DNA from 4 places in the Rahnella sp. R3(2024) genome. Region 1 is predicted to be linked to each of the others. Evidence: predicted binding sites of a transcription regulator. Region 1 holds the regulator's gene; each other region holds the start of a gene.
The links. The regulator CRP, encoded in region 1, controls carbon source genes, mostly activating them, when cyclic AMP is high. The targets are predictions, from matches to a motif close to ATGTGANNNNNNTCACAT.
Positions count from the first base shown of each region.

Region 2: deoC (deoxyribose-phosphate aldolase) is a predicted target of CRP. The motif match lies at 2,125-2,142, and genes of this name have one in related genera.
Region 3: ABSH60_RS18655 (YchE family NAAT transporter) is a predicted target of CRP. The motif match lies at 2,551-2,568, and genes of this name have one in related genera.
Region 4: ABSH60_RS04315 (glycoside-pentoside-hexuronide (GPH):cation symporter) is a predicted target of CRP. The motif match lies at 2,343-2,360, and genes of this name have one in related genera.

Region 1 covers NZ_JBHGBU010000001.1:1,789,005-1,796,916, reverse strand. The annotation lists gene ABSH60_RS08205 (aminodeoxychorismate synthase component II) at 1-1, shown strand, start outside; gene ABSH60_RS08200 (aspartate aminotransferase family protein) at 124-1,341, shown strand; gene ABSH60_RS08195 (YccS/YhfK family putative transporter) at 1,505-3,580, opposite strand; gene crp (cAMP-activated global transcriptional regulator CRP) at 3,642-4,274, opposite strand; gene ABSH60_RS08185 (OsmC family protein) at 4,637-5,044, shown strand; gene ABSH60_RS08180 (LysR substrate-binding domain-containing protein) at 5,046-5,957, opposite strand; gene ABSH60_RS08175 (MFS transporter) at 6,150-7,340, shown strand; gene ABSH60_RS08170 (amidohydrolase) at 7,356-7,912, shown strand, end outside.
Region 2 covers NZ_JBHGBU010000001.1:2,777,076-2,784,987, reverse strand. The annotation lists gene deoA (thymidine phosphorylase) at 1-1,055, opposite strand, end outside; gene deoC (deoxyribose-phosphate aldolase) at 1,102-1,881, opposite strand; gene ABSH60_RS12580 (TatD family hydrolase) at 2,427-3,212, opposite strand; gene ABSH60_RS12575 (patatin family protein) at 3,209-4,420, opposite strand; gene ABSH60_RS12570 (DUF1328 domain-containing protein) at 4,691-4,852, opposite strand; gene osmY (molecular chaperone OsmY) at 5,199-5,789, opposite strand; gene prfC (peptide chain release factor 3) at 6,222-7,811, opposite strand.
Region 3 covers NZ_JBHGBU010000001.1:4,080,532-4,088,443, forward strand. The annotation lists gene adhE (bifunctional acetaldehyde-CoA/alcohol dehydrogenase) at 1-2,277, opposite strand, end outside; gene ABSH60_RS18655 (YchE family NAAT transporter) at 2,818-3,462, shown strand; gene oppA (oligopeptide ABC transporter substrate-binding protein OppA) at 4,628-6,268, shown strand; gene oppB (oligopeptide ABC transporter permease OppB) at 6,450-7,370, shown strand; gene oppC (oligopeptide ABC transporter permease OppC) at 7,386-7,912, shown strand, end outside.
Region 4 covers NZ_JBHGBU010000001.1:985,019-992,930, reverse strand. The annotation lists gene ABSH60_RS04335 (hypothetical protein) at 1-321, shown strand, start outside; gene ABSH60_RS04330 (hypothetical protein) at 379-579, shown strand; gene ABSH60_RS04325 (GntR family transcriptional regulator) at 632-1,318, opposite strand; gene ABSH60_RS04320 (helix-turn-helix domain-containing protein) at 1,431-2,258, opposite strand; gene ABSH60_RS04315 (glycoside-pentoside-hexuronide (GPH):cation symporter) at 2,540-3,949, shown strand; gene ABSH60_RS04310 (beta-L-arabinofuranosidase domain-containing protein) at 3,975-5,951, shown strand; gene ABSH60_RS04305 (MFS transporter) at 6,023-7,312, opposite strand; gene ABSH60_RS04300 (Zn-dependent oxidoreductase) at 7,434-7,912, opposite strand, start outside.

The DNA.
Region 1 (7,912 bases):
ATCAGTTAATTCTGCCGAAAAAATTACTTACCCATCAGGTGCGATTACCGTTTGCCTGTTTGTGATTTTTTATGCATATTTTGTGATTATATTTTCATGTTAACGGCAGTAAGGGAAAGGGTTATGGCAGAAAAATCAGCGGTAGACCGGAGCACGTTCGACAAAGTGATTTTGCCGATTTATTCACCTGCTAAATTTATTCCGGTGAAGGGTAAAGGCAGCCGCGTGTGGGATCAGCAGGGCAAAGAGTATGTTGATTTCGCCGGGGGGATTGCCGTGACGGCGCTCGGGCATTGCCATCCTGCACTGGTGAAAGCATTACACGAGCAGGGCGAAACGCTGTGGCACGTGAGCAATGTGTTCACCAACGAACCCGCGTTGCGACTGGCTCAGAAGCTGATCGACGCCACCTTTGCTGACCGCGTATTTTTCGCCAACTCCGGCGCGGAAGCCAACGAAGCGGCCTTTAAACTGGCGCGCTACTACGCCTCGCACCGTCACAGCCCGTACAAAAGTAAGATCATCGCTTTCCATAACGCCTTCCATGGCCGCACGCTGTTCACCGTGTCTGTGGGCGGTCAGCCAAAATACTCCGACGGCTTTGGCCCGAAACCGGCTGATATCGTCCACGTGCCGTTTAACGATCTGGACGCGGTCAAAGCGGTCATCGACGATCACACCTGCGCCATTGTGGTTGAGCCGGTGCAAGGCGAGGGCGGAGTGACGCCTGCCACCCAGGAATTCCTGCAAGGTCTGCGCGAGTTGTGCGACAAACATCAGGCGCTGCTGGTGCTGGACGAAGTACAAAGCGGCATGGGCCGCAGCGGCAAACTCTTCAGCTACATGCATTACGGTGTGACGCCGGACATTCTGACCACCGCCAAAGCGCTGGGCGGCGGCTTCCCGGTTTCAGCGATGCTGGCAACCGAAGACGTGGCCTCCGTGATGGAGCCGGGCAAACACGGCACCACTTACGGCGGTAACCCGCTGGCCTGTGCCGTGGCTGAAGCGGCTCTGGATATCATCAACACCCCGGAAGTGCTGGCGGGTATCGACGAGCGTCGCGAGAAATTCATCAGCGCGCTGGAGGCCATCAACCAGAAATATCACATCTTCAAAGAATTCCGTGGTCAGGGATTACTGATTGGAGCCGAGCTGTCGGATGCCTTCAAAAACCGCGCGGGCGAGTTCCACGCCGCCGCCGCTGAATTCGGCCTCATGATGCTGGTGGCCGGACCGAACGTAATGCGGTTTGCGCCATCGCTGGTTATCGACTTCGCGGATATTGAAGAAGGGATGCAGCGGTTTGAGAAAGCGGTGGGGAAAGTTTGCGGGGGGTGAGCCCTGCTACACCGCTGGTTAACACCGAAATGTACTCAGTCGGTTTTAACCAGCGGCGAGTGCGTGGCCTCCGCACCCGAGAAATCGAAATAGCGCCGGTCAGTTTTAAAAGACCGGCTGGCTGCAAGACAGTAAAAACCGGAATTTGAAAGGGCATTCCCCTTCACGCCTTGCGCGTCAGCCAGATCCCATGATGCGGCCTCTGCTTCCACGCCAGTGACGAAATCGTATGCATCACGCTGAGATGCGAAATTACGCGTCGCAGGTGGCGTTCCATCTCGGTCAGCGGCATATCCGGGTGTAGTTCAGGCGCATTGAACAGATTGTTCTCGCTGCCCGGCCCGTCGTAGAGCAAACGTTGCTGACAGCTTTGCAGCGCGATTTCGCAGGTTTGTAAATACTCCGTCGCCAGTTTTTCCGGCAGCATGTAATGCTCGCGGGCGAGAATGGTCATCGCGTTAATATGCTCGACCACAAACTGGCTGTGCGTTACCCACAAACGCATATCCGTCAGATAATGCGAGTTAAACCCCGGTTCCTGCATCGCCTGATTCAGCGAGGTAAACAGCTTGTTGTGGGCCTGATTGACCTGCATTCGGGCGTACGCCAGTTTGACGGTATCCGGATTATCCTGCAGTAACAACCGGATCGCTTCCTGATCGGCTTCCAGCGCCTGATGGGCATTTTGTCGCAGCAATCCGCTCTGCCACTGAGGCCACAGCCAGATCGTACCGCCGAAGGCGAGGGCGCAGCCGATCAGAGTATCGATAAGCCGGGGCACCAGAAAATGCACGCCATTCATCGCCAGAAGCTGGAGCGTATACACCGCCGTCACCGTCATACCCACCATCGCCAGCCCGTAGTTTTTCCGCAACACCGTGTACGATATCAGCGTAATCAGCAGCATACACAGCAGCGTGACGCCCTCGGGCAGCTCCAGTTTCAGCAGGGCAGCGGCGATCAGCAATCCCGCCAGCGTGCCGAGCGCACGGTGCTGAATGCGCACGCGGGTGGCGTTATAACCGTTCTGACTGACCAGCATGATGGTCAGCAAAATCCAGTAAGGTTTCGGCAGATTGAAGAACAACCCGAGGCTGCTGCCTAACGCCAGAATAATGCCGAGACGTGCGGCATTGCGCAGGGCAATGGATTTAAAGGACAAATAGCTTTTCAGTGCGGGCCAGAAAGGCAGGCGTGGCTGAGTATTCATCAGATCGCGCCGGTACAATGGCCTCTGGGTACGCAGCAGGCGTGCGATGCGGCTGAAATGGTAATAACAGAACTGGCCGACCGGATTATCCGGATTGCGTGCGGCAATTTTCTCCAGCGCCGCCAGTTCGTTCGCCATGGTAAAACGCCCGGAAAGACGGTGGTAAAGAATGTCGTCAGCAATCACCCGCAGACGGGCTGAAATCACCTGAGCATTACGGCGGATCACCGCTTCCGCATGGCTCTCTTCCACCAGCTTTTGCACTTCTTCCGGCTGATGCAGGCTGACGGTAATGTGCTCCTGCAAATCCAGCGCCACCTGAAAACGCTGAAACAGCCGCTTGTAGTGATGATGATGTCCGTGCTGCGGCAGCATGTGCAGCTGCTGATAAAGCAGGGCGATAAGATCGATGACCTGTTGCTGGCGCTTGAGCAGCGGCGGCAATGCGGTTTCAGGGTCGGTATGCTGTGTCAGCAGGCTGTATTTAGCTTCGAAATAATCCGCCAGTTGCAAATACAGCTGACTGAGGGTTTCGCGCATCGGTTGTTCTTTTGATATGCGAAACCACGCCCAGTTAAACAGGCCGTACCAGGCGGTGCCTGCGGCAAACAGCGCGGGTGCCTGCCACATCGGCCTGACGCCCACCATGCTCAGGGTAAAGATGGTCGCCACCAAGGCACCGGGCAACAGACGCGCATGGAGCGGGCTGATTTCGCCGGTGACGCCCAGTAATAATGCCAGCGACAGCATGATCAGCGGCAGCGGGAGGTGCCACCCGGTCAGCATCACTTGCAGCAGAATGCTGCCCAGCGCAAACAGAGCACCACCAATAATGAGACGTTTGAAAAAGCGTTTGTGGGGAGTATCAAGACCGGCGACGTTACAGCAGGCAGGGCAGAGGGAAAACAACAGGCCCATTTGCAGATTCCCAAACAGCCAGCAGAGGCCGACCGGCAGACATAACACCAGCGTCTGACGCAGTGCATAGTTCACTTCGGGATGATAAAACAGCCTTCGCCATAGCGTCATGGATGAAGCTTAGCCCATAAAAAAGGCGCGACAGTAAGCTGTCGCGCCTTTTTTTGAGGGATTAACGTGTGCCGTAAACGACAATCGTTTTACCGTGTGCGGAGATCAGGCTCTGATCTTCCAGCATCTTGAGAATACGGCCGACGGTTTCACGGGAGCAACCGACGATCTGACCGATTTCCTGGCGGGTAATTTTAATCTGCATCCCGTCCGGGTGGGTCATGGCATCTGGCTGTTTGGCCAGATTCAATAAGGTCTGAGCGATACGGCCCGTTACGTCGAGGAAAGCAAGGTTACCGACTTTCTCTGACGTCATTTGCAGACGGTTTGCCATCTGCGCGGAGAGGCGCATCAAAATGTCCGGGTTAACCTGAATCAGCTGGCGGAATTTTTTATAAGAAATTTCAGCCACTTCGCAGGCAGTTTTAGCACGTACCCAGGCACTGCGTTCCTGACCTTCTTCGAAGAGTCCCAGCTCGCCGATGAAGTCACCTTGGTTAAGGTAGGAAAGTATCATCTCTTTGCCTTCTTCATCTTTAATCAGGACGGCAACCGACCCTTTCACGATGTAGTACAGCGTTTCGGCTTTTTCACCCTGGTGAATCAGCGTACTTTTAGAAGGATACTTATGTATATGACAGTGAGACAGGAACCATTCAAGTGTCGGGTCTGTTTGTGGCTTGCCGAGAACCATTTGCTATTATCCTCTGTTATTATCGCTGCCCAAAATCACAGGGCTCAGAGTTCCCTGTACGGCGTCTGAATATTAATGCGCCCTATCAGCATGTAACTCACCAGAAATGCTGCAAGCGGATGTCGGAGTGAAACAGCCTGTTAATTGCTGTTATCACCTTGGGTTCTGTTCTTAAACCGCGAAAACCGTCACCGCAATTTACTGGAAAGTATGTTTCGGCTTTGTTTGTAACACAGGTTTGCAATGCTGTCTTGTGTTGTCTCGCTTCAGCATGATGGCGATCGGGTTACGTTGCCAGTTTTTAGGTGAAAGGGTACTCTGGGGTGAAAATTTGATGAATAAGAACGCCAGGAGATAAGCAAATGCACGCACGCGTAAAATGGGTGGAAGGTCTGACGTTTTTAGGTGAATCCGCGTCGGGTCATCAGGTTTTAATGGACGGGAATGCCGGTGATAAAGCACCGAGCCCGATGGAAATGTTGCTGATGTCAGCGGGCGGCTGTAGCGCGATCGACGTGGTGTCGATATTGCAAAAAGGCCGCAGCGATGTCCGTGACTGTGAAGTGAAACTGACGTCAGAACGTCGCGAAGAAGCACCGCGTTTGTTCACACACATCAATCTGCACTTCATCGTCACCGGTAAGGACCTGACTGATAAGGTTGTGGAGCGCGCCGTCAGCCTGTCAGCTGAGAAATATTGTTCCGTTTCTCTGATGCTGGGCAAAGCCGCCTCGATCACCCACAGTTTTGAAGTGGTTAACGTCGAATAAGTCACGACCAGTCATACGTCTGGCACTGATGACGCAGTAAATCCAAAAATCGCCGCGCGGCAAACGTCAGCGGCGATTTTTGCGAATAAAGTACGCAGTATTCCGCCTGTGGCAGGGTGTCGATATTGAGCAGACACAGCTTATCCTGCAATCCAAAAGGCGCCCGCATCGCCCGCGCAACAATGGTCAGGTAATCTGACTGCAACACCATATTTAGCCCGCACACTACCGAATCCGTTCGCACCGGCGTTTCTGCGAACGGCGGATGCAATCCGCCCATCGAAAGCTGCAATTGCGGGTAATACCCCATGTCCGTTTCCGGCAGTACCCAGCGCGCCTCATGCAGTTCCTCAAGCGAGGTGGCGTGTGCCAGCGGATGACCGCGCCGCGCGATGATGCCAAACGGTGCGTTAAACAGCGGTTCGCGCACCAGATCCTCCAGCGGAAAGCCCGGCCCGACGGTGCCGACGGCAAAATCCAGCCGGCCTTCGCGCAGCGCCGGTAACAGCACCGAAAGCTGACCTTCTTTGATCAGCAATTTCGACTGCGGAAACTGGGTTTTGAACCCCTCATTCAGTGCCGGAAAAACCGTCAGCGCCAGCAGTGAAGAAAAACCTATCGCCACCGACCCCTGCGAATACTGATTAATTTGCTGAATTTCTTCTGCTGCGCGTTCCAGTTCTTCAAGGATGAACTGCATCCGCTGGGCAAATGCGCGTCCAGTTTCGGTCAGCGCCATGCCCTGATTGCCGCGCACAATCAGCTGCGTATCGAGGGTGTGTTCCAGTTCCCGCAACGTTCTGCTGACCGCCGGTTGTGACTGATTCATCGCCCGCGCCGCACCGCGAATACTGCCGCTGCGGATAACCTGCTGGAAAACCTTCAGTTGCTGTAATTTCGGCAAATAGCGCATCCCGATCCCTATCAGTAAAAAGCATCACCCGCCCAAAAATTGCATCTTATGGCCGCACTGTAAAGCTGATAGCGTCAGGGTTGTTAAAATAATGCGTTGTTATTCAGTTGATTACGTGACGTATGTCGCATTTTATCTTTCGCCCGACAGTGAGAACTTCTGACGTGGTGATAACAAAAAGGGATATCCGCTATGAAAAGTCGTTCCCTGATGATTTTCCTGCTGTTCGTGGGCTATGTCGTGGTGTATATCGACAAAACGGTGATGGGCTTTGCGCTGTTGCCGATAGAGCGCGAATTTACTCTTCAGCCGCAGCAACTGGGCTACATCACCGGGATGTTCTTCCTCGCCTATTCGCTGTTTCAAATTCCCGCCGGCTGGCTGAATGACCGGTTTGGCTATAAAAAAGTGCTGGCGATATCGTTGTTTCTTCTCGGGGGCTTCGCCTTATGTTTCGGCGCACTGGGCTTTGGTCTGGGGCTGCTGGTGACGTTTCGCTTTCTTTCAGGCATCGGCCATTCTGGTTACCCCTGTTCCTGCGCAAAAGCCGTGGTGTCCAACTTCGCCCTCGAACAACGTACCTTCGCCCAGTCCATTCTGCTCTCCTCCGCCGGGCTGGCGATGACCGCCGGGCCGCTCATCGCCGTCCGTGCACTCGATACCCTCGGCTGGCGCGGATCGTTCTCGATTCTCGGTCTGCTGGCCTTTGCCATTGCGGCTGCGATTGTCCTGCTGGTGCCTGATCCGCCGAAAGTGCAGGCCCGTACAGGGGTGAAAACCGGATATCATGAGTTGCTGAAGAATCCGATTGTTTTACTGCTGTTCGTCTCGATTTTCTGCATCAACATTCCTTCTTATGGCCTGATGGCGTGGCTGCCGAAGTATCTGGTGCAGCAGCGGGGCATGTCGCTCGACGTCTCCGGGATGGTGGTTGCCACCGGCGGGCTGGGGATCTGGATTTCGTCGCTGGCGACAGGCTGGCTGGTCGGGCGTTATATGCAGGGCAACGAGCCGAAAGTGATTTTCTGCTGCACCTTGCTCAGTGCCGTGTGCATCTGGCTGGTGTACACCTCAACGTCGGCGGTGACCGCCGGTTTATGTCTGTTCCTCGGCTACGTTTTCCTGATGGCGTCATTTGTTACGGTCTTTACGCTGCCGATGAAACGCCTGCCCGCTGAGGTGATGGGGGCGGCGATGGGGCTGATTAACACTGGCGGAACACTCGGCGGATTTGTGGCACCGATAGCGATGGGATATCTGATCAGCGTCAGTCACGGATATCTCTCGACGTTTGTTTTTCTGGCGCTGGCGATGGTGGTTGCCGGTCTGGCGATCCTGCCGCTGGCGATGAAACCGCGCGCAACGCTGCGTGATGCGGCTTAACTGAGGAGAAGTGTGATGACTTTTAATTTCGAGGCGATGCTGGCTGATGTCCGGGCGGACGTGCTGCGCTGGCGCAGACATCTTCATGCTCATCCTGAGCTGTCATTTCAGGAGCATAACACGGCGGATTATATCGCCCGTCAGCTGGAAGATTTTGGCGGCCTGACCCTGACGCGGCTGACGCCCAACAGCGTGGTGGCCGATTTACAGGGCGCACATCCGGGGCCGAAATATGCGCTGCGCGCGGACATTGATGCCTTACCGATTCAGGAAGAAAACGACGAACCCTTCTGCTCGACGGTGCCCGGCGTGATGCACGCCTGCGGCCATGATGCCCATACTGCGATGCTGCTGGGTGCGGCGAAAGTGCTGACGCAATGCCAGCCTGCGCTGCACGGCTCGGTGAGGTTTATCTTTCAGCATGCGGAAGAGCTTCCACCGGGCGGCGCGCAGGAACTGGTGGATTTAGGTGTGCTGGACGGCGTTGAGAAAATCTTCGGCCTGCATGTGATGCCAAACTCCCCGACCGGCGAAGTAGGGCTGAAAGAGGGCGTGTTCTGCGCTTCTACGGA
Region 2 (7,912 bases), 990 kb from region 1:
CGATCGTAATTTTCAATAAAGTCAGCCGGTCCTTTTTGCGCCGCAATCATGCGACCAAAAATCTCTGCCGCTTTGCCGTTATCCAGCACGGCCTGCAGTTTGCTGCGGGCATCGGCGTCATCTTTTGCCAGACCGCCGGACAGCAACATTTCCACGCACAGCGCCATAGTCACTTCAAGCAGACGCGGATTGCGGTATTCGCCGGTCAGGAAGCGCACGGCTTCGCGCACTTCAACGGCGTTACCGGCGCTGGAGGCCAGCACCTGGTTCATGTCCGTCAGCAACGCGGTGGTTTTGCAGCCTGCGCCGTTCGCCACATCGGCAATCGACTGAGCCAAGTCTTCGGACAGCTGATAGGTCGGCATAAATGCGCCGGAACCCACTTTGACGTCCATGACCAGCGCGTCCAGACCTTCAGCCAGTTTTTTGGCGAGGATTGACGCGGTGATAAGCGGTATGGAATCAACGGTCGCGGTGATATCGCGGGTGGCATAGAAGCGTTTATCCGCCGGTGCCAGCGAGCTGGTCTGGCCGATGATGGCTACGCCAACGTCCTGAATAATGCTGCGAAAACGGCTATCGTCCGGGAAAATATCAAAACCCGGAATGGCTTCGAGTTTATCGAGCGTACCGCCGGTATGACCGAGGCCACGGCCTGAAATCATCGGAACATAACCTCCGCACGCCGCCACCATCGGGCCGAGCATCAGGGAAGTCACGTCACCCACGCCACCGGTGGAATGTTTATCCACGATCGGGCCGTTCAGGTTCAGGCTTTTCCAGTTAAGTACGGTACCGGAATCACGCATCGCCATGGTCAGCGACACGCGCTCATTCATGGTCATGTCGTTGAAATAAATAGTCATTGCCAGTGCGGCGATCTGACCTTCTGAAACCTGACTGTCGCGAATACCGTTCACAAAGAAACGAATTTCTTCGTCACTTAAAGGATGGCCATCACGTTTTTTACGAATAATTTCTTGTGCGAGAAACAAGGTATCCCCCTGCCTGAGCTGAACGCCAGAATCTGGACGCTGATTGTGCGGGCGCTGCATGGCAACGCCCCGACAGATGCGCACCGCCTGGGCGGTGCCCCGGTGATCAATAGCTGCTGGTGGCTTTCTGACCGGCGTGACCCAGAGTGGTCAGCAGGCTTGCCAGCAGGCTGGATGCACCGAAACGGAAATGACGTGAGTCAGCCCATTCGCGTCCCAGCAGGCGATCGGCCAGCGCCAGATACTGTGCGGCATCTTCAGCGGTTTTAACGCCACCGGCAGGTTTGAAACCGACGTCTTTGCCGACGCCCATTTCAGCGATCACAGTCATCATCAGCTCTGCGCTGTGCAGTGTGGCGTTTTCCGGCACTTTACCGGTAGAGGTTTTGATGAAATCAGCACCCGCTTTGATAGCGATTTCAGATGCTTTACGGATCAGCACGTCTTGTTTCAGTTCACCGGTTTCGATGATCACTTTCAGCAGGACATTGGCAGCGGCACAGGCTTCTTTGCACTGTTTCACCATTTCAAAACCAACCTGCTCATTGCCGGCCATCAGCGCGCGGTACGGGAAGACCACGTCAACTTCATCTGCGCCGTAAGCGATAGCGGCACGGGTTTCAGCCAGCGCAATCTCAAGATCGTCGTTCCCGTGCGGGAAGTTGGTTACGGTTGCGATACGGATGTCCGGCGTACCTTGCTCGCGCAGGGTTTTACGGGCAATCGGGATAAAACGAGGATAAATGCACACAGCAGCGGTGTTACCTGCCGGGCTTTTTGCCTGATGACAAAGCGCGATCACTTTTGCATCGGTGTCGTCTTCGTTCAGGGTGGTTAAATCCATCAGGTTCAGCGCACGTTGTGCTGCGGCGGTTAAATCGGTCATATAACTCTCCAACAATTTTCAATTCCAGCGACCAGCCAGAACTGAGCATACAGTCATGAATTCCTTTCGGCGGGTAACGCCGCAGAAGAATTCTGCACGGTTGGCGAGCGGACTTGGTTCCTTGAAGATAGCGTGCGTAAGCGCTGTATCTGGCTTACGTGGCAACTGAGATCCTTCTCACCGCGCTTGGATTGGCAGACGCCAATTCGTTGTGACTATTTGAACACGTCACATCAGGTTCCTGTGTGCAGTATTTCACACAAAATGAAAACCGTTTGCAACGTTGCTTGGTGAAATGAGATCTGAATCACATTTACCCGGCGTTATGCTCAGTATTCGGCCCATATAAGAGTGTATACCCGATTCATGACAAGCGGAGTTCGGGCAGACACGCGGGGATCACCGACCGGTAATCTTGCCGGTGATGTTATAATAATAACATTTAAAGAGGAAACAAAACTTACAAAACATCACGATCGGCATGTTAATGGGGAATTTGACGAGAAATTAATGTTATTTAAATCACAAAACGATGAATATGAACATCAATCAGAAGGAAGATTAAACACCCGACGGGTATTCGCAAGCAGCGCGGCGGCGATATCTTCGGGGCGTTCCGGGCGTAACTCACACAGCACATCAAACACTGCGGCGGCGCGTTCCGGGCGATTTGGCTGGCCCTGAAAACCCTGCAACGGCATATCCGGCGCATCCGTTTCCAGCAACAATGAGGAAAGTGGTAACTGCGCCATCACCTGACGGGTTTTCTGCGCACGCGCATAGCTGATGGTGCCGCCAACGCCAATGGCGAAACCCAGTCTGATAAACGCCTGCGCCTGAGAAAGACTGCCTGCAAAACCATGTACCACACCGGTCGCAGGAAGTTTTGCCTGCCGCAACATCGCCGCCAGCTGATCGTGACTGCGCCGTGAATGCAGGATCACCGGCAGCGTCTCACGCTTTGCCAGGGCGAACTGCGCCTTCAGCAAACGCTGTTGTTGCTCAAACATCGGCGTTTCCATAAACAGATCCAACCCGATTTCCCCAACGGCCACCGCACGCGGATCGCGCTGGCTGAGCAGGGTATCCAGCAACGCCAGATCGTCGTCTGTATGCTGCGCGATATACAGAGGATGCAGACCGAGCGCGGCATAAAGCTGAGGGAATTTTTTTGCCAGCGAGAGAATACCGTGGAAACGATCGGCGGTAACGGCGGGCACGATGATGTCCCGCACGCCACTCTGTTGTGCCAGATGCAGGCTTTCAGCCTCAGCACCGGTGAACGGCGGGAAATCGAAATGGCAGTGCGTATCAATGAAGTGAACATTCACAGCTTGTCGCCTTCACTGGCAGGATAAATGTCCGCTGACCGCATCTCAGACGGGACGCTTTGCGGGCGGATTTCTGCCGGCGTACTGTCCTGAAAAGCCGCCGGACGCACGACGCCGCCATCGGCCACCATATCGGTGAGCACAGCGGGATCGAGCACGATTTGTTCGACCGTGCTGACGGCCGCCGCCAGCGGTGTCACGTTTTCTGGCTCATTCTCCGGCACCACCACGCGCTGAGGCCGTGTCGCCCGCGGGATAATCTGCGGATAAGGCCGCTCATTTTCACGCGGCAACAGCCAGTGTGCGGCTGCCGACAGGAAATACCGGCCACAGCGGCGCCCGAGATGATAATCCTGATTGAGAGCAGGTAAACGGCTGCCGAGCGCGTGGCTGGCCAGCGGTTTCGGCGGGAAGATTTCGAAAATCCGCACGTCGCCCGGTGGGTTTTCAATGAACTGCTGAATACGGTGATAGCTGTTTTCGTGATGCTGCATCATGCGCACCAGTTGTTGCAGGCTGCTTTCGCTCAGCCATTGCTCCATACGCTTCATCCATTGCGGCGTGTAGAACATCGCCGAAGGCACCGTGCGGATCACCACGATGGTATCTGCCCCACGACGGTAAGCTTCTTCCACCGGAATAGCGTCGCTGATGCCGCCGTCCTGATAGCTGATGCCGTCCAGATCCACGCCCATACGATAAAAACCGGGTATGGCGCTGGAGGCTTTGATAACCGGCAACCAGTTCTCACGCGTCGGTGAAAAATAACTGGCCGTGTAATCGTCGCTGCGGCAGGCGCACATCAGAAATTCGCGGCCATCGATCAGCAGCTTTTCCGCACTTTCCATCGCCAGCGGCATGTTTTTTGCGGTTTCATCGACCAGCCAGTCGAGATCGATAAGATGCCCGCCGCGCACAAAGCGCAGCGGATTGAAGAAGTCAGGGCTGGTGGTGTAGCGGGTAATGACTCTTCTGGCGTAACCCGGTTGTCCGCACACGAAGGCGGAAAGGTTTTGCGCGCCGGCAGAGGTTCCGAGGTACAAATCGAAGGGATTGAAATTCGCCCGCTGAAATTCATCCAGCACACCGGCGGTAAAAATGCCTCTCTGCCCTCCCCCCTCGCACACCAGGGCAATCTTGCCCGGCCGGTAGGGTTTATATGCCAGCGGTTCTATATTCCCCAGCGTGACAGGTATTCTGTATCCCAACGCATTATCCTCACACAATTAGCCTTTACGGGCAGGCTTCATTTCTGAGCATACCTCGTCTTATCAGTTTCGGTGAGTTTCTTACCAGGATGTGAGGATAAAATCGTTACTTACTGTTAACGGATCACATAAATGAGAAGGGTCATAACATAAAAAACATCGCCCTCTTTTCTGAAAACACTGCGGTCAGGCAATGTGTTCAGATAAGAGGGCGATGCGGTGTCTTACGAGGTACTTCTGTTAACGTTATGATTTCATAACGTTATATTGTCAGAGTCGTTTACGACCGGTAAACAAGCTGACCAGGAACAGAATGATACCCACTACGAATACGATTTTTGCAGCCCAGGCAGCTGTACCAGCCAAACCACCAAAACCCAGTGCTGCTGCGATCAACGCGATGATCAGAAAAATAATGCCCCAACGAAACATAAGCTTCTCCTTACCCTATATATTCACTTTGCCAGTTTAAAAAGGTGACACTCCTACTTCCGGTCTGAAGTCTCGGTGTAACATTTGTCTTGGTGACACTTTATTAGCCGGCAAATACCGGAGATAAAAATCATCACTTACCTAATAAAGATAGTCGGAAAAATGGAAGTGTTAGCAAAAACTAACGCTTATTTTTCAAATAAATGTTCACATCGCTATTGCGTAAGCCTTCAGTGCCGGACAATGGGCAGGAGGTACGGTATATCATTATATGTTATTCAAATCCGGCGCCCTGCCCGTGAGCGGACGCCGTTTACTGCTTCATACGACACACGTTTCGCGAAAATTATGGTGCAACTTTCAGGTCGTTTTTAACGCTTTTCACGCCATCAACGGTTTTCGCAACGCTTTCAGCACGGTCAGACTGTGCCTGGTCTTTTACTGAACCGGAAAGCTGAACAACGCCTTCGGTGGTTTCTACTTTGACGTTACGTGAAGGAACGATGTCGTCTGCCAGCAGTTTGGCTTTTACAGAAGCCGTGGTAGCAGAGTCACCGGCGTAACCTTTCACGCTTTGTTCGCTTTTGTCTTTAGTGTGCAATTTGTCGCTGACAGATTTCACGCCTTCAACTTTGGTGGCGGCGGCAACAGCTTGTTCAGCTTCTGACTGGGAAGCCACAAAGCCGCTCAGCGTAACCACACCAGAATTGGTGGTAACAGAGATGTCGGTGCTTTTGATGGCTTTATCATCCACCAGTGCACTTTTCACTTTTGCTGTGATGGCGCTATCGCCCATGTAGTTATCAACTTTTTTCATGGAGCTATCGATTTTTGCACCTGCGCTATCAGTGGTGCTTGCAGCCAGTGCGCTACCGCTCATCAGTGCGGTACCCAGAACAACGGCCATCATTGAATAGGCAAATTTAGAATTTTTCATCGATTTATTCCTTTCAGTTTATGAGCCCTAAGCCTGGACCCGGTACGCCACATTTTTGGTGACGCCTTCTAACAAATTGTATTGCTGCTGTATTTACTTCCTTTGTAGCAGAGTACGTCGTTTTATTCGGGCTTTTCATCGCCTTTCGATATAACACTCTGCTTCGTCACTTTTAAGCAGTGCTTTACGCCACTGTTTCGTGAACACACATTTAATATAGTCAAGAATGTCCAAAAGAGTAGAGCGATCGCCAATTACGGGGCCGAATGCAGACAAGTCTTAAGATTTCGAAGAAATTATGGGCGAATTCAGGGTGGGAAGATGAAAAAATACACAAACGGGAATGAAAGGAAATGTGACGCTCAGCCAAAAAAGGGCAAAAAAAAGACGGCGCAATGGCCGTCTTCAGGTTGTAAACCACGCAATCAGGAATTAATGCTCGCGGGTTTTGCGGAATTTCACTTCAGGATATCGCTCAGAAGCCAGATTCAGGTTGACCATAGTAGGCGCAATATAAGCTAAGTTATCACCGCCATCGAGCGCCAGGTTGGTTTCGTTCTTACGCTTGAATTCTTCGAATTTCTTCACGTCGTCACATTCGACCCAGCGGGCGGTGCTCACGTTGACCGATTCATAAATCGCTTCCACGTTGTATTCGCTTTTCAGGCGCGCCACGACCACTTCAAACTGCAGAACACCTACCGCACCGACGATCAAATCGTTATTGGCAATAGGGCGGAACACCTGAACAGCGCCTTCTTCTGACAGCTGAACCAGCCCTTTAAGCAACTGTTTCTGTTTCAGCGGATCACGCAGGCGGATACGGCGGAACATTTCAGGGGCAAAGTTAGGGATGCCGGTGAACTTCATGTTCTCACCTTGAGTAAAGGTGTCGCCTATCTGAATGGTGCCGTGGTTGTGCAGACCGATGATGTCACCCGGGTAGGCCTCTTCCACATGCGAACGGTCACCGGCCATGAAGGTCAGCGCATCGGAGATCACCACGTCTTTGCCAGTACGCACCTGACGCAGTTTCATGCCTTTTTCGTACCGCCCGGAAACCACACGCATAAACGCCACGCGGTCGCGGTGTTTAGGATCCATATTGGCCTGAATTTTAAACACGAAACCGGTGAATTTTTCATCGTCGGCTTTCACTTCACGCACGTCGGTATTACGTGGCATTGGCGCAGGCGCCCAGTCCACCAGACCGTCAAGCATGTGGTCAACGCCGAAGTTACCCAGCGCGGTACCGAAGAATACCGGCGTCAGTTCACCGGTCAGAAACGCTTCGTGATCGAATTCATGCGATGCGCCCTGCACCAGCTCCAGCTCTTCACGCAATTGCTTCGCCAGTTCTTCACCGACGGCGGCGTCCAGCTCAGGGTTATTCAACCCTTTGACCGTGCGGACTTCCTGAATGGTGTGACCTTTACCGGTCTGGTACAGATAGACTTCATCTTTGTAGAGGTGGTAAACGCCCTTGAACAATTTACCGCAGCCAATCGGCCAGGTAATCGGTGAACAGGCGATTTTCAGCTCACGTTCCACTTCGTCCATGACTTCCATCGGATCACGGATATCACGGTCAAGTTTGTTCATGAAGGTCAGGATCGGCGTATCACGCAGACGGGTAACTTCCATCAGCTTACGGGTACGATCCTCGACGCCTTTTGCGGCGTCGATCACCATCAGACAGCAGTCGACGGCGGTCAGGGTACGGTAAGTATCTTCGGAGAAGTCTTCGTGCCCCGGGGTGTCGAGCAGGTTAACCAGGCACTCTTTATACGGAAACTGCATCACGGACGTGGTGATGGAGATACCACGTTGTTTTTCCATTTCCATCCAGTCGGATTTGGCGTGATTGTTCGAGCCACGGCCTTTTACCGTACCTGCTGTCTGAATCGCGTTTCCGAATAACAGAACTTTTTCAGTAATGGTGGTTTTACCGGCATCGGGGTGAGAGATGATGGCAAATGTGCGGCGCTTAGCCACTTCAAGGGCGTATTCACTTGGAGACATGTTTTTCACGTTTCTGCGGTTGGTCCGCCCTGCATAGGATTTCACATCACGTCAGAAGGAGACGTCAGGCAAAGCGGTAATAAAAGTTATAGCCGGCTATT
Region 3 (7,912 bases), 2.3 Mb from region 1:
TTTAGTTGGGTTATCGTTCGCGTTGTAACGGATAACGTTTGAAATCAGCATGGCGTTAGCCAGACCGTGTGGAATGTGGAACTCGGAACCCAGTTTATGGGCCATTGAGTGACACACACCCAGGAAGGCGTTCGCAAACGCGATACCGGCGATAGTGGCCGCATTGTGCACACGTTCACGAGCAACCGGGTTTTTAGAACCTTCGTGGTAGCTGGCTGGCAGGTTTTCTTTCAGTAATTTCAGCGCCTGCAGAGCCTGACCATCAGAATATTCATTCGCCAGAACGGAAACGTAAGCTTCCAGTGCGTGAGTCACCGCATCCAGACCACCGAACGCACAGAGTGATTTCGGCATGTTCATCACCAGGTTGGCATCAACGATAGCCATATCTGGGGTGAGCGCGTAGTCAGCCAGTGGATATTTCTGACCTGTTGCGTCATCTGTCACTACTGCAAACGGAGTGACTTCAGAACCGGTACCGGAAGTGGTAGTGACGGCGATCATTTTCGCTTTCACACCCATTTTCGGGAATTTGTAGATACGTTTACGGATATCCATAAAGCGCAGCGCCAAATCTTCAAACTGAGTATCTGGATGTTCGTACAGAACCCACATGATTTTAGCGGCATCCATCGGTGAACCACCACCCAGCGCGATAATCACGTCTGGTTTGAAAGAGTTCATCTGCTCAGCACCTTTACGAACGATACTCAGCGTTGGATCCGCTTCTACTTCGAAGAAGACTTCAGTTTCAATACCGTGACCTTTCAGAACGCTGGTGATTTGGTCTGCATAGCCGTTATTGAATAAGTAGCGGTCAGTAACGATGAAGGCGCGTTTCGCTCCGTCAGTCGCCACTTCTTCCAGTGCGATTGGCAGTGAGCCACGACGGAAGTAAATAGATTTTGGAAGTTTATGCCACAACATGTTTTCTGCTCGCTTCGCTACAGTTTTCTTGTTGATCAAGTGTTTTGGACCGACGTTTTCAGAGATGGAGTTACCACCCCATGAACCGCAGCCCAGCGTCAGAGAAGGGGCAAGTTTGAAGTTATACAGGTCACCGATACCACCCTGTGAAGCCGGGGTGTTGATCAGAATACGTGCGGTTTTCATTTTGTTGCCAAAATAATTAACACGTTCTGGTTGGTTGTCCTGGTCTGTATACAGACAAGAGGTGTGGCCGATACCGCCCATTTCTACCAGTTTTTCTGCTTTTGCTACCGCATCTTCGAAATCTTTCGCACGGTACATCGCAAGGGTAGGGGACAGTTTTTCGTGTGCAAACGGTTCTGATTCGTCAACAACGCTGACTTCACCGATTAACACTTTAGTATGAGCTGGCACTTTGATGCCGGCCATTTCAGCGATTTTCGCGGCTGGCTGGCCTACGATTGCCGCGTTCAGGCCACCGTTTTTAAGAATGATGTCGGAAACGGCTTTCAACTCTTTACCCTGCAGCAGGTAGCCGCCGTGAGAAGAGAAACGTTCACGCACTGCGTTATAAACAGAATCAACCACGATGATGGACTGTTCAGACGCACAGATAACACCGTTATCGAAGGTTTTAGACATCAGAACGGAAGCGACAACACGTTTGATATCAGCGGTTTCATCAACGACAACCGGGGTATTACCGGCACCAACGCCAATCGCGGGTTTACCGGAGCTGTAAGCGGCTTTCACCATGCCCGGGCCACCGGTTGCCAGGATCAGGTTCAGATCCGGGTGATGCATTAACTGATTGGACAGCTCTACGCTTGGTTCATCAATCCAGCCAATGATGTCTTTTGGCGCACCCGCAGCGATAGCGGCTTGCAGAACGATATCTGCGGCTTTGTTGGTTGCGTTTTTAGCACGTGGGTGTGGAGAGAAGATGATACCGTTACGTGTTTTCAGGCTGATCAGCGCTTTGAAAATCGCGGTAGAAGTTGGGTTAGTTGTCGGTACGATACCGCAGATGAGGCCGATTGGCTCTGCGATAGTGATGGTACCGAAGGTGTCATCCTGACCGAGGATGCCACAGGTTTTTTCATCTTTATAAGCGTTGTAGATATATTCAGAGGCGAAGTGGTTTTTGATCACTTTGTCTTCGACGATACCCATACCGGATTCTTCAACAGCAAGTTTTGCCAGCAGAATTCGAGCATCAGCAGCAGCCAGGGCGGCGGCGGCGAAGATCTTATCTACTTGTTCTTGACTGAAGTTGGCGTATTCACGTTGTGCCTTTTTCACTCGGGCAACGAGTGCGTTCAGTTCAGCGACATTTGTTACAGCCATAATGCTCTCCTGATAAAGTTAAACTCTTTTAGTAAATAACCTGCCAGAGATGAGTATAGCCTTGCTATCCTCCACTGTGAGAAAGTAATTATTACTACTGTTCTCAATGTGTTATCTCTGTCTCTTTATTTGCTCAAAGAGCTTTCAGTCGTGTAGCACCCAGAGTAGATAAATTGTCATTCCGCGCCATTTTGTGAACGTTTATCTCAGAGAGTGTTCGCAAGTACCGGTGAGTGACTATGCGCAAAGCTTACCTATTTGTAGGCAGAGGGAATTTGATCTGGATCACTAAACACCAATGCTGACTCCTTTCAGCTGGGGGTTAATAAGAATGATTATCAAAAAAGTGGGAACTATCTACAACTTAACGGCTTTTTGAGGCAGTAATATTACACTTTTTTAACAAAAGTGTCATTCACTGCTTTTTAATGAAATTCTGGTGATAAATACCACGAAACGACGTGGCGCCATCTTTGCAATTCCAGTACATTAGCGCCCCATCAAGACCTTCATCTACTGGCAATTTGTGCGGAGTTCTGCGTGAGCCAATCTTTATTAGATTTTTCAGGCTATATCAAATTTTTCGTCGGGTTGTTCGCGCTGGTTAACCCGGTAGGGATCCTGCCTGTCTTCATTAGTATGACCAGCTATCAGGCTGCCGCCGGTCGTAATAAGACCAACATGACGGCTAACTTATCCGTCGCCATTATATTGTCGACAGCGTTGTTCCTCGGCGATGCCATTCTGCATCTGTTTGGGATTTCCATTGATTCATTCCGCATCGCAGGCGGCATTCTGGTTGTGACCATTGCGATGTCGATGATCAGCGGCAAGCTCGGTGAAGATAAGCAGAACAAACAAGAGAAGTCGGAAACTGCGATCCGTGAAAATGTCGGTGTAGTGCCTTTGGCATTACCCTTGATGGCAGGGCCCGGGGCAATCAGTTCTACGATTGTCTGGAGTTCCCGCTATAACGGCTGGCAGAATCTGCTGGGTCTTACGCTGGCGATCATCTTCTTTGCCTTTTGTTGCTGGCTTCTGTTCCGTGCGGCACCGCTGTTGGTTCGTTTACTGGGGCAGACGGGCATCAACGTGATTACCCGAATCATGGGGTTGTTACTGATGTCTTTGGGCATCGAATTTATTGTGACAGGAATTAAAGCTATTTTCCCCGGCCTTCTCTAATCAATACGCAGCCAAATTATCACGAGATCATAAACGTGATTTCGTGATAATTATTACGTCTGCTTATAATCAAATGCATTAATATAGTGCAGCTAATGGTGTAAATAAGAGCATTTGCACCCTAATGTGGCGTAAACTCCCTTCTCAGACTTCTTTTGAATCCAAGCCTTCATTTCTTCTAATAAACTTAGCTATTTTTTTGCTAAAACCCCTCCTTTACTGCCCGTATTGCCGTTAATTTATCCACATCATTCTGTAAGGCTTGTGCAGGCCGTATCGAGATGTTATTAGTGTTAACACAGCAGTTAACAGGGCTTTATCCTTGAAATCGTCAGAATGTTAACTGATTGTGTCAGTCGAGTTCTTGAGCAACCTCGCAGGAGATTTCGGACCTGTAAATTGCATTTAAGATGAGTTTAAACAGCAAGTTACCTGCTGTTTCACGGTGTAGGTATCTTGGGCGCTCAAAAGCTTAGTAACGTATAAAAGAGAATTGCGTAACAAATTTGCAAAATTAATTGGCGCCGGTATCGGGCTTCTGATAATTTTCAAATCGTCTTAACAAATGGAAAATTGTGTAGAGTCATGCTCTAAGTGAGAACGAATCTTGCAAGGCACAGAAAGATTGAAGCAATTTCATTTGTTTTTGGAGAGCAAAGTGTCGCAATACGTACCGCAAAATTATCCTCAGTCGTTTTCTTTTCGCAGGAAGACGATCTTTGCGTTACCGCCATTACACAGCTCTGAGTTGAATCTTCCCGCTCAGCAAAACAAATCTTCAGTTCTTCTTCTTAATTGATTTCTGACGTTTGATGACGGCGGAAATGCTTTCACCTATACCGGTGACAGCCAAAAAATTTTATTTAAAGTCATTAGGAATATCAGTATGCGACTGCCTGGTGTACCTCCGGAATGAATGCCGGTGATAAACGGGGTAAGTCAAATGGAGGAGATCTTCCTTAACGATCTCTGAAACCGCATGGCGCTTAACAGCCTGACGTTTCACTTGCTTCACGCAGTAATAGGGGAAGCCATCCGCGGATGGTTACTGAATGGGGGCCTTTCTTGAGCAATTCGTTCCTGCTTGTGAAACCCGTTGACGCAGTAAGGGTTTATCTTGCGCCAGAGTGTGCAAGTTCATAATAAAAATTGGAGTTGAATGACAATGACCAACATCACAAAAAAAAATCTGCTGGCTGCCTGCATCATGGCTGCGGTTGGCGCCATTTCCATTAATACCGCCTTTGCAGCCACCGTGCCTGCAGGCGTGACCCTGTCAGACAAGCAAGAACTGGTGCGTAACAACGGTTCAGAAGTACAGTCCCTTGATCCGCATAAAGTGGAAGGCGTACCTGAATCCAACGTGATCCGTGATCTGATGGAAGGCCTGGTCAATACCGACAGCAAAGACGGCAGTGTGATCCCTGGTGTTGCCACCAGCTGGGATAATAAAGATTTCAAAGTCTGGACCTTCCACCTGCGTCCGGAAGCAAAATGGTCTAACGGCGATCCTGTGACTGCTCAGGATTTCGTATACAGCTGGCAGCGCCTGGCTGACCCAAAAACCGCCTCTCCTTATGAAAGCTACCTGCAATACGGCCACATCGAAAACATCGATGACATCATCAGTGGTAAAAAAAGCCCTGATACGCTGGGTGTGAAAGCGATTGATGACCATACTCTGCAAGTGACCCTGACTGAGCCAGTACCGTATTTTGTCAAAATGCTGTCTCACACCGCGATGAAGCCGGTGAACAAAAGTGTTGTTGAGAAATTTGGCGACAAATGGACTCAACCAGAAAACTACGTCAGCAATGGCGCATACAAACTGAAAGCATGGACCGTCAACGAACGTATCGTGCTCGAACGTAGCCCGACTTACTGGGACAACGCCAAAACTGTGATTAACCAGGTTACCTATCTGCCAATTTCTTCAGAAGTGACAGACGTTAACCGCTACCGCAGTGGCGAAATCGACATGACTTACAACAACATGCCGATTGAACTGTTCCAGAAGCTGAAAAAAGAAATCCCTACCGAAGTTCATGTTGACCCGTACCTGTGTACTTACTACTACGAAATCAACAACCAGAAAGCACCATTCACTGATTCACGCGTTCGTGAAGCACTGAAACTGGGCCTGGATCGCGACATCATCGTGAACAAGGTGAAAGCGCAGGGCGACCTGCCAGCCTACAGCTACACTCCTCCTTACACCGACGGCGCGAAACTGACGCCTCCGGCCTGGTTCAAAGAGACTCAGGATCAGCGCAACACCGAAGCGAAAAAACTGCTGGCTGAAGCGGGCTACACGCCGGCTAAACCTCTGACCTTCGAGCTGCTGTACAACACCTCTGACCTGCACAAAAAACTGGCTATCGCCGCAGCGGCTATCTGGAAGAAAAACCTGGGCGTTGACGTGAAGCTGGTTAACCAGGAGTGGAAAACCTTCCTCGACAGCCGTCATCAGGGCAACTTCGATGTGGCGCGTGCCGGCTGGTGCTCTGACTACAACGAACCTTCTTCTTTCCTGAACACCATGTTGTCTGACAGCAGCAACAACACCTCTCACTATAAGAGCGCAGCGTTTGATAAAGCGATTGCTGACACTCTGACCGCGAAGACGGATGACGAGCGTGCTGATCTGTATCAGAAAGCTGAAACCCAGCTGGATAAAGACTCCGTTATCGTGCCTGTTTATTACTACGTGAACGCGCGTCTGGTGAAACCTTACGTTGGCGGTTACACCGGTAAAGATCCACAGGACAACGTCTACGTGAAAGATCTGTACATCATCAAACACTAATCAGTGAAAAGAACAGGGCATCCCCGAGCTGCCCTGTTTTTTATTTGATGTAAGTAATGTTCTTAGCGCTGACGTTCAGTGCCAAAGCAAAGAGCCACCATGATGACCCACACACGCGGGGCATCGTGACCAAGCCAAAACTATCAAGCTGTAGTGACAGGCTTAGAAACAGGTACGGGCAATGTTAAAGTTTATTTTACGCCGCTGTCTGGAAGCGATTCCGACGCTATTCATTTTGATCACCATTTCGTTTTTTATGATGCGTCTCGCCCCCGGTAGCCCTTTTACGGGTGAGCGTAATCTTCCGCCAGAAGTTATGGCCAACATTGAGGCGAAATATCACCTCAATGATCCAATCTATAAGCAGTATTTCAATTATTTAGAACAACTGGCGAAAGGTGACTTTGGCCCGTCGTTCAAATACAAGGATTACACCGTCAATGATCTGGTCGCGGCTTCTTTCCCGGTTTCGGCGAAATTAGGCCTGGCGGCATTCATTATGGCGATTGTGTTTGGTGTGACGGCGGGCGTTATTGCTGCGCTGAATCAAAACACCAAGTGGGACTATACGGTGATGGGGGTCGCCATGACCGGGGTGGTTATCCCCAGTTTCGTGGTCGCGCCATTACTGGTGCTGATATTTGCCATCACACTGAAATGGCTGCCGGGCGGCGGCTGGAACGGCGGTGGGGTGAAATACATGATCCTGCCGATGGTCGCCTTGTCACTGGCCTATATCGCCAGTATCGCGCGTATCACCCGTGGTTCGATGATCGAAATTCTGCACTCCAACTTTATCCGTACAGCCCGCGCCAAAGGCTTGCCGTTGCATCGCATTATTTTGCGCCATGCACTGAAACCTGCGCTGCTGCCGGTGCTGTCCTATATGGGGCCAGCATTTGTTGGGATCATCACCGGTTCGATGGTTATCGAGAGCATTTTCGGATTGCCGGGCATCGGCCAGTTGTTTGTTAACGGTGCTTTAAACCGTGACTACTCACTGGTATTGAGCCTGACTATTTTAGTGGGCGCATTGACCATTTTATTCAATGCGATCGTTGACGTGCTGTACGCCGTCATCGACCCGAAAATCCGTTATTAATGCCGGAGTACGTCAATGATGTTAAGTAAGAAAAACAGCGACGTTGTCGAGAACTTCAGCGAAAAACTGGAAGTTGAAGGCCGCAGCTTGTGGCAGGACGCACGTCGTCGCTTTATGCATAACCGCGCAGCGGTAACCAGTCTGATCGTTCTGGCCTTTATTGCGCTGTTCGTGGCATTTGCCCCGTTGCTGTCGCAGTTTGCCTACGATGATACTGACTGGAACATGATGTCAGCCGCGCCTGATATGGCTTCTCACCACTTTTTCGGTACTGACTCATCAGGCCGTGACTTACTGGTGCGTGTGGCAATCGGCGGGCGAATCTCCCTGATGGTCGGCGTTGCTGCTGCACTGGTGGCGGTGATCCTCGGGACTCTCTACGGGTCTTTGTCCGGCTACCTGGGCGGCAAAATTGACTCCGCTATGATGCGTTTGCTTGAAATCCTCAACTCCTTCCCGTTCATGTTCTTCGTTATCCTGCTGGTGACCTTCTTCGGGCAAAATATCCTGCTGATATTCGTTGCGATCGGTATGGTGTCGTG
Region 4 (7,912 bases), 800 kb from region 1:
TGCCGGTGCTTATCAGAAGAACTGGAGCTCAATGCACTGGAGAATTTTTATCGCAAGACAGCAGGGCATCCTTTGAAAAGGAATATGCTGTATTACAGCCTTTGTCTTATGGTGATTTACGCTGAGGTTCTTAATGAGCTGGGTATATTAAAGAAAGAAAGGGTGAGATTTGTAATTAAAGATGTTGTTAATGATGATGTAATGCGTTTTTATATCTCCGCAGCGCCCCTGTCGCAAGTTTCGCAAGAGATGGAGTGCGAATCCACTTACTATTTATTACGTGAATATATAAATATGGATTTATTTAATATCAACGTTTGAAGAATGAATTCATCATTTCAGACAGAGAATTTTTATCTGACTTATCAGGAGCAGCACATGAAGCGAGACAAGGAAAAACCGGTTAATTTAACGCCTCGGCAGACAGAACTTGTGGAACTCGTTGTCGGATTTTTAAGATCCTGCGATGAAAAATATGAAGGTCAAAAAGATGTTGAAGGTTTTGAAGGGGGAGGTGTGCTGCTTGGCCCGCGAGAAGCCTGCTACCGCCCTTCAAAAGACTGGAACAAATTGCCCTGAAGTGAAAATTATCTCCCGCGTTGGCATCGTTTTACCACGCGGGAAGACAAACTCACTCGGCATCAAACCAGTCACTGTTCTGTTCGGCAATGGGCGTGATAGTGGAAATCATTTCCTGCAAATGAATGCGGATGGCTTTTTCCGCTGCATCCGGGTCATGTGCTTTCAGACCATCGAAAATCGCATAATGCTGTGCAATCAGATTCTCCGGCGGGGAGACTTTACTGAGCGTCAGGAACCGCACGCGGTCCATGGTGGCTTTGATGTGTTCGACGGTTTCCCACGCCAGACGGCAGTCAATGATTTGCGCGATGGTGCGGTGGAAATCATCGTCAAGCAGCAGGAATTCCTGCGTTTGCTGGCTTTTGGCGGCCAGCGTCTGGCGTTCAAGATTGTGTTCCAGCAATGCCAGATCTTTCCCGGTGGCGACCATCGCCGCACGGCGCACCACGGCGGTTTCGACGGCTTCACGAATGAAACGGCCGTCAGCTACCCGCTTGGAGGAAATTTTCATCACATAGGTGCCGCGCTGTGGCAGTACCTGCACCAGTCCGGCTTCCGCCAGTTTGATAAAGGCTTCGCGCACCGGCTGGCGGGACACGTTAAAGCGTGTGGAAATCTCTTTCTCCGACAGGAATGCCCCCGGCGCAATGGCGCAGGTGACGATGTCCTGACGCAAGGTACGGTAAATCTGCTGATTAACCGGTACATTGCTGAGAAATTCAAAGGCGTCTGTCATGGGCAAAAGTTGTCTTCAGAATCGGGAGTCCATAATACTAACATGAGTTTTCTCAGGATTTTGAGATTGTTAGCGCAAGGTTTTCACAGATATTTGGCTTATTTCATCAAAGCTAATCCGAATTAATGTGCTCACGGCAATAGAGCTTTTTATACGCCGCTGGCGTGATCCCCAGCAGTTTGCGAAACACTCGTCGAAAATACGCCACGTCATTAAACCCGGTGAGGCGGGCCACATCCGCCACATTGCCGGTATTCGCCAGCAACAGTTTCTCGGCGGCGGCAACACGTTGTTTATGCAATGCTTCGGTCAGCGTCATCTGGAAAGTCAGGCGGAAAACCCGTCCGAGATAATCCGCGTTGCAGTGCAGCCGTTCCGCCAGTTCCGAAGCCCCCAGCGGCATGTGAAACTGTGTCGTGATGAGCTGGCGGGCTTTATAAGCCAGTGCCACGCCGGGGCCGCCCGGTTCGACATTCTCCGGCCAGGCACGCGAGACTTCCTGTAACAGCAATATCAGAAACAGCTCGAGAGAGTTACCTCCGCGTTCCTGTTCATATAAAAATAATCTGAACAGCGTTAACAGGGTTTCGCTGTCTCTGACTTTACAGTGCTGTGGAATATTCAGCTGTAAAGAGGGACTGTTTGGTTGTATTTCCATTATTGCGCTATCTTTCACAATATCGAAATGCAGCCAGTAAAATTTTAAATCGGGATCGAATGTTGTGATCCCTTTATGTTCACGCCCTGGAAATAACAATAAACTTTCGCCTGCGTGTAAATCAAAACGGTTATTTTCTTCCTGCAAAGACAGCGAACCCCGCACGACATAAATTAACTCGTGCGAACTCAGGCGTCGGGTCGGATGTGTGCCAATCCCCCGTGAAATAAACAGACCGCCGTTTTGCACTTTTACCGGGTAATTAACGGGAAACGCAAGCATTTCAGGCATTTTCAGGCGCTCATCAGGCAGGTGTAGATTGACAGTAGCATAAGAAACACGCGCTACCCGCCGGGCGTTAAGAGGTTTTGATCTGCTTCACAGATTCTGTTCGTGAGTCGGAATTGTCCCGTTTAACTACTTTATCCTCCTCTTGTTGGCATGAAATCTCTATGCCAGATTTATGGCGTACCTTATTTCATCTCAGGGCTGATGCGAAAAATTAGCCTTATTCATTGTGTTCCTACAGCTTATAAATAACGATATAAAAGCGAGGAAAAATAATGCCAACAGTTTCAGTTAATACCGGTTCTGCGCCGGTAAGCGTTGAGGGGAAAATAATTTCTGTTAACGCTAAACTCTCCGTCAGTGAGAAAATCGGTTACGGATTAGGTGACGCCGGTGGCACGATAATAACCTGTCTGATCACCAGTTTTCTGACCTTCTTTTATACCGATGTCTTCGGGCTGACACCGGCGATTGTCGGCACATTGTTTATTTCCCTGCGGGTGATTGATGCGATTTCCGATCCGCTGATGGGCATTCTGGCTGACCGCACCCAAAGCCGCTGGGGGCGCTTTCGTCCATGGCAGTTGTGGATAGCGTTGCCGATTGGCGTAGTCGGTTTTCTCACCTTCACGGTGCCCGGCCTGAGCGGTGATGCCAAAATCGCGTACGCCTTCTTCACTTACTTCCTGCTTTCGGTGTCATACACGGCCATCAACGTGCCGTATTGCGCGCTGATTAACACCATGACCACCGATCACCGGGAGGTGATTTCCTGCCAGTCATGGCGCTTTGTTTTGTGCGGTGTGGCCGGATTTATGGTTTCCGTCGGGCTGCCGTGGCTGGTGCAACTCTTCGGCAAAGGTGATGCTGCGCGGGGGTATCAGCAGGGCGTCGGCTTGCTGTGCTCGGTGGCGGTGGTGATGTTCCTGTGGTGCTTCTTCACGGTTCGCGAGCGTCTGCCGCTGGCGCTGCTGGGGCAGTTCAGCATTAAAGAGCACATCCGCGGAATGCTGAAAAACGACCAGTTGCTGCTGGTTCTCCTCATGTCATTCCTGCTGATCAACGTGTTCAACCTGCGCGGTGGCGGCTATATGTATTTCATCACCTACGTGCTGAAAGGCGGCGCAGGGTACGCGTCGATGTTCTTCGGCATGGTGACGCTGGCGTCAATTCTCGGCGCGATCATCGTCAATCAGCTGACCAAATTTATCGACAGCGTGCGTCTCTACCTGATCACCAATCTGGTGCTGGCGGTGTTTTCCCTGCTGTTGTGGTTTGTGCCGGTGGGTGAACAATTCCAGACGCTGTGGCTTGGCATTATCTTCGTACATTGTGTGATCCTCGGCTTCACGCTGCCGCTGCACTTTTCCATCATGGCGTTTGCCGATGACTACGGACACTGGAAAAACGGTATCCGCTCTTCCGGCATGAACTTCGCCTTCAATCTTTTCTTTATCAAACTGGCCTGGGCCTCCAGCGCCGGGATCATCAGTCTGGTCTTTATTTGGGTGTCTTATCAGGCCGGTGCCGGGCACCAGACCGCGGCATCCCTTGGCGGGATCACGCTGCTGGAAACGCTGTTGCCTGCGGCGATGCATTTACTGCTGGCCGGGACGCTGATGTTCTGCAAGCTCAATAACACATTGCTGACCCGCATGTCCCGCGAGCTGGCGGCAAACGTTTAATGTTGATAACTGTTCAGGAGGTTGTATGTCTTTTTCTCCGGTTGAATCTTTAGAAGTGCCTTTGCACAAGGTGAATGTCTCCGACGCGTTCTGGCGGGAGTATCAGCGTCTGGTGAAAGATGTGGTGGTGCCGTATCAGTGGAAGGCGCTCAATGATGAGGTTGCCGATGCCGAACCGAGCCACGCGATAGAAAACTTCCGCATTGCCGCCGGGCAAAGTGACGGTGAGTTTTACGGCATGGTTTTTCAGGACAGCGACGTTGCCAAATGGCTGGAAGCGGTGGGTTATTTGCTGGCGAAAACACCGGACCCGGCGCTGGAGGAAACCGCCGATCAGGTGATCGAACTGGTCGGCGCGGTGCAGCAGCCCGACGGGTATCTCAACACCTATTTCACCGTCAAAGAGCCGCAACACCGCTGGACCAATCTGGCGGAATGTCACGAGCTTTACTGCGCCGGACATCTGATCGAAGCGGGTGTGGCTTATGCGCAGGCTACGGGCAAAACCCGTTTGCTGGAGATCGTCTGCAAACTGGCTGATCACATTGCCGATGTCTTCGGGCCGGGCGAAAAGCAATTACACGGCTATCCCGGCCACCCTGAAATTGAACTGGCGCTGATGCGTTTGTATGAGCAAACCGCCGAAACCCGTTATCTCGAACTGACAAGGTATTTCGTTGAGCAGCGCGGGGCGCAGCCGCATTTTTACGATATCGAATATGAAAAACGCGGCAAAACATCGCACTGGAATAACTACGGCCCGGCGTGGATGGTTAAGGATAAAGCCTACACGCAGGCGCATCTGCCGATAGCACTACAGACCACGGCGGTCGGCCATGCGGTGCGGTTCGTTTATCTGTACGCCGGTGTCGCGCACCTGGCGAGGCTGAGTCAGGATCAGGAAAAACGCGAAACCTGCCAGCGCTTATGGGAAAACATGACGCAAAGGCAGATGTACATCACCGGTGCGATTGGTTCGCAAAGCAGCGGAGAAGCGTTTTCCTCGGATTACGATTTACCCAATGACACGGCCTATACCGAAACCTGCGCCTCGATTGGCCTGATGATGTTTGCCAACCGCATGTTGCAGATGGAGGCCGACAGCCGTTACAGCGACGTGATGGAACGTGCGCTTTACAACACCGTGCTGGCCGGTATGGCGCTCGACGGTAAACATTTCTTCTATGTGAATCCGCTGGAAGTGCACCCGAAAAGCATCCCGTTCAACCATATTTATGATCACGTAAAACCGGTGCGTCAGCGCTGGTTCGGCTGCGCCTGCTGCCCGCCCAATATTGCGCGGCTGCTGGCGTCACTCGGCCATTACATTTATACCCGGCGCCCGGACGGTGTGGATATCAATCTGTATATCGGCAGCGATGTGGAGGCGGAAATCGGCGGAAAACCGCTACGGCTGAAACAGTCCGGCGGCTACCCGTGGGCTGAAAACGTAACGATTGACGTTGATACCGGTGAACCGCTGGAAGCCACGCTGGCGCTGCGTTTACCTGACTGGTGCGCCAGCCCGCAGGTCGCCATCAATGGTCATCCGCTTGAACTGACCAGCCTGACGCAGCGCGGGTATTTGCGTCTGACCAGGGAATGGCAGAAAGGCGATCGCATTGAAATGACCTTACCGATGCCGGTCACCCGCGTGAAAGGTAACGCACTGCTGCGCCACGTCGCCGGAAAAGTCGCCGTGCAGCGCGGGCCACTGGTGTATTGCCTGGAACAGGCGGATAACGGCAGTGAACTGCATAACATTCGTTTGCCGCACGATGCGCCGTTCCGCCTGATTTCTGGCAGCGGACTGTTCGCGGGTAAAACATTGCTGCAAACGCAGGGCGAGCGACGCCCGTCGGTGCAGGCCGGGCAGCAGCCGTTGTACCGCTACAATCCGCCAGAGGAAGCAACCTTGCCGCAAACCATGACCTTTGTGCCGTATTTTGCCTGGGCGAACCGTGGGGAAGGGGAGATGCGGGTGTGGATTGATGAAGTGTAGAAAAGGCTGAACCCGCCTCCAAAAAATAAACCCGGCGCAGGTGGCCGGGTTTTGAATATCCTTTCACTGATTTAGCTGTGAGAGAGTGTTGTCTCGGCGGACTGTTTAGGCGGTTTGATCACGAAGAACACCAGAATTGCCCCCAGCGCGGCGACGCCGCCTGCGAGAATAAAGGCGCTGTCAAAACGACCGGTATTCTGGACAATAAATCCGGTGACCACGGGCCCGATGATGCCGGACACGCTGCCGACCAGATGAATGAATCCGCTGGTGCCGCCGACGCGGGATTTATGTACCACGTCCTGAATAATCGCCCAGTAAATTGCCCCGGTGGTATACAGGAAGAAAATAGACACTGACATCAGCACCACCGCAGGCACCACGCTGGTGACGATACCGGCGAGGGCGACGCAAATGGCAGCGGCTAACAGGCTGACCACCAATATAATTTTACGCGACAGCAATAAGCGGCCGGTAATATTGAAGATCTTATCTGAAATATAACCGCCCAGTGCCAGTCCGACGAAGCCGACAATCCACGGAATAACCGTTGTCAGGCTCATCTCTTTAATATTCAGGCCATGCGCCTGCACCAGATAAGCCGGGAACCAGCTGAGGAAGAAGAACAAAATATAGTTGTAGCAGAAGAATGCGAAGGCAGTGACCAGAATAATCGGTTGTTTTAAATAATACCCCAGCCCATGCGCAGCCTGTGCCAGATCTTCCTCTTCGCTGATATTTTCATTCTTCATTGCATCAATTAAACGTAATTCTTCCTGGGACACGCGCTTACTTTTCAGCGGATTATCGGCCACCGTAAAGAACCAGATCACCATCCACACAATACCAATCGCGGCAATGACCATAAACGCCGGACGCCAGCCAAAGGAGATTGCCAGATACCCGACAATAGGCCCGGCCACAGCGCCGCCGAGGGGCGAACCGGCGCTGAGCAGACCCATGGCGGTCGCCGCCTTTTTCTTCGGGAACCAGCCGTTGATCATCTTATTTGCCGAGGCACAGATCGGGCCTTCGGCCATGCCAAATAATACCCGCAGAATAAGCATGGAATAAAAGCCGGTGGCGATAGCGGTCATGCCACAAAACAGTGACCATAACCCGACGGCTAACCCCATGACGATGGTCGGGCCAAATTTATCGACAGCCAGACCGCCAAGGAAGTTAAATATCGCGTAACCAAAGAAGAAGCTGCCAAATATCATGCCGAACTGTTCAGGATTGATGGCCAGTTCTTTTTCTATCATCGGGACCGTTATCGACAGCGCAACGCGGTCGAGATAATTGATCATGTAAACCATAAACAGCAGGAATACGATTATCCAGCGTAGATTCTTAAACATAGATGCTCCACGTAGTGTTGTTTTAATAGTGTTACGTTTTTATAAGTAGAATATGAGGTACAACAGACGGGAGGATTGAATTCTCCTCCCGTTAAAGCCAAATCGTCAGATATCTCCGTGATCAGAATGCCAGCAGAACCTTGCAGCACGAACGCTGATCTTTCTCAAACAGCGTCAGCGCGGCTTCGACTTCGCTGGCGGGCATCCAGTGGGTCACCAGCTTTTCCGGGGCGATCTTCCCTTGCTCAATCCATTCAATCACCTGCGGGAACCGGTGGCTGTTCAGGCGTGAAGAGAACAACGAAATCTCTTTGCTGGTAATACTTTGCTGCGTCACCGAACTCGGTTCGCCGGAGAAACCCATCATGCCGATGCGTGCTGCCGGAGACGCCAGCAGAATGGCTTCCTGCAAGATCGCCGGATGGCAGGCGGCATCCACGATAAGCGTCGGGCGCACACCTTCTGCGGCGAGCACGTCGGCTACGCTGCGTTCTGCATTGTTGATGGTCCAGTCCGCGCCGCTTTCCTGTGCCATCTGAAGACGTTCTTCAATGCGATCGGTGACAATCACTTTCTGCACGCCGTAGACGCCTTTCAGTA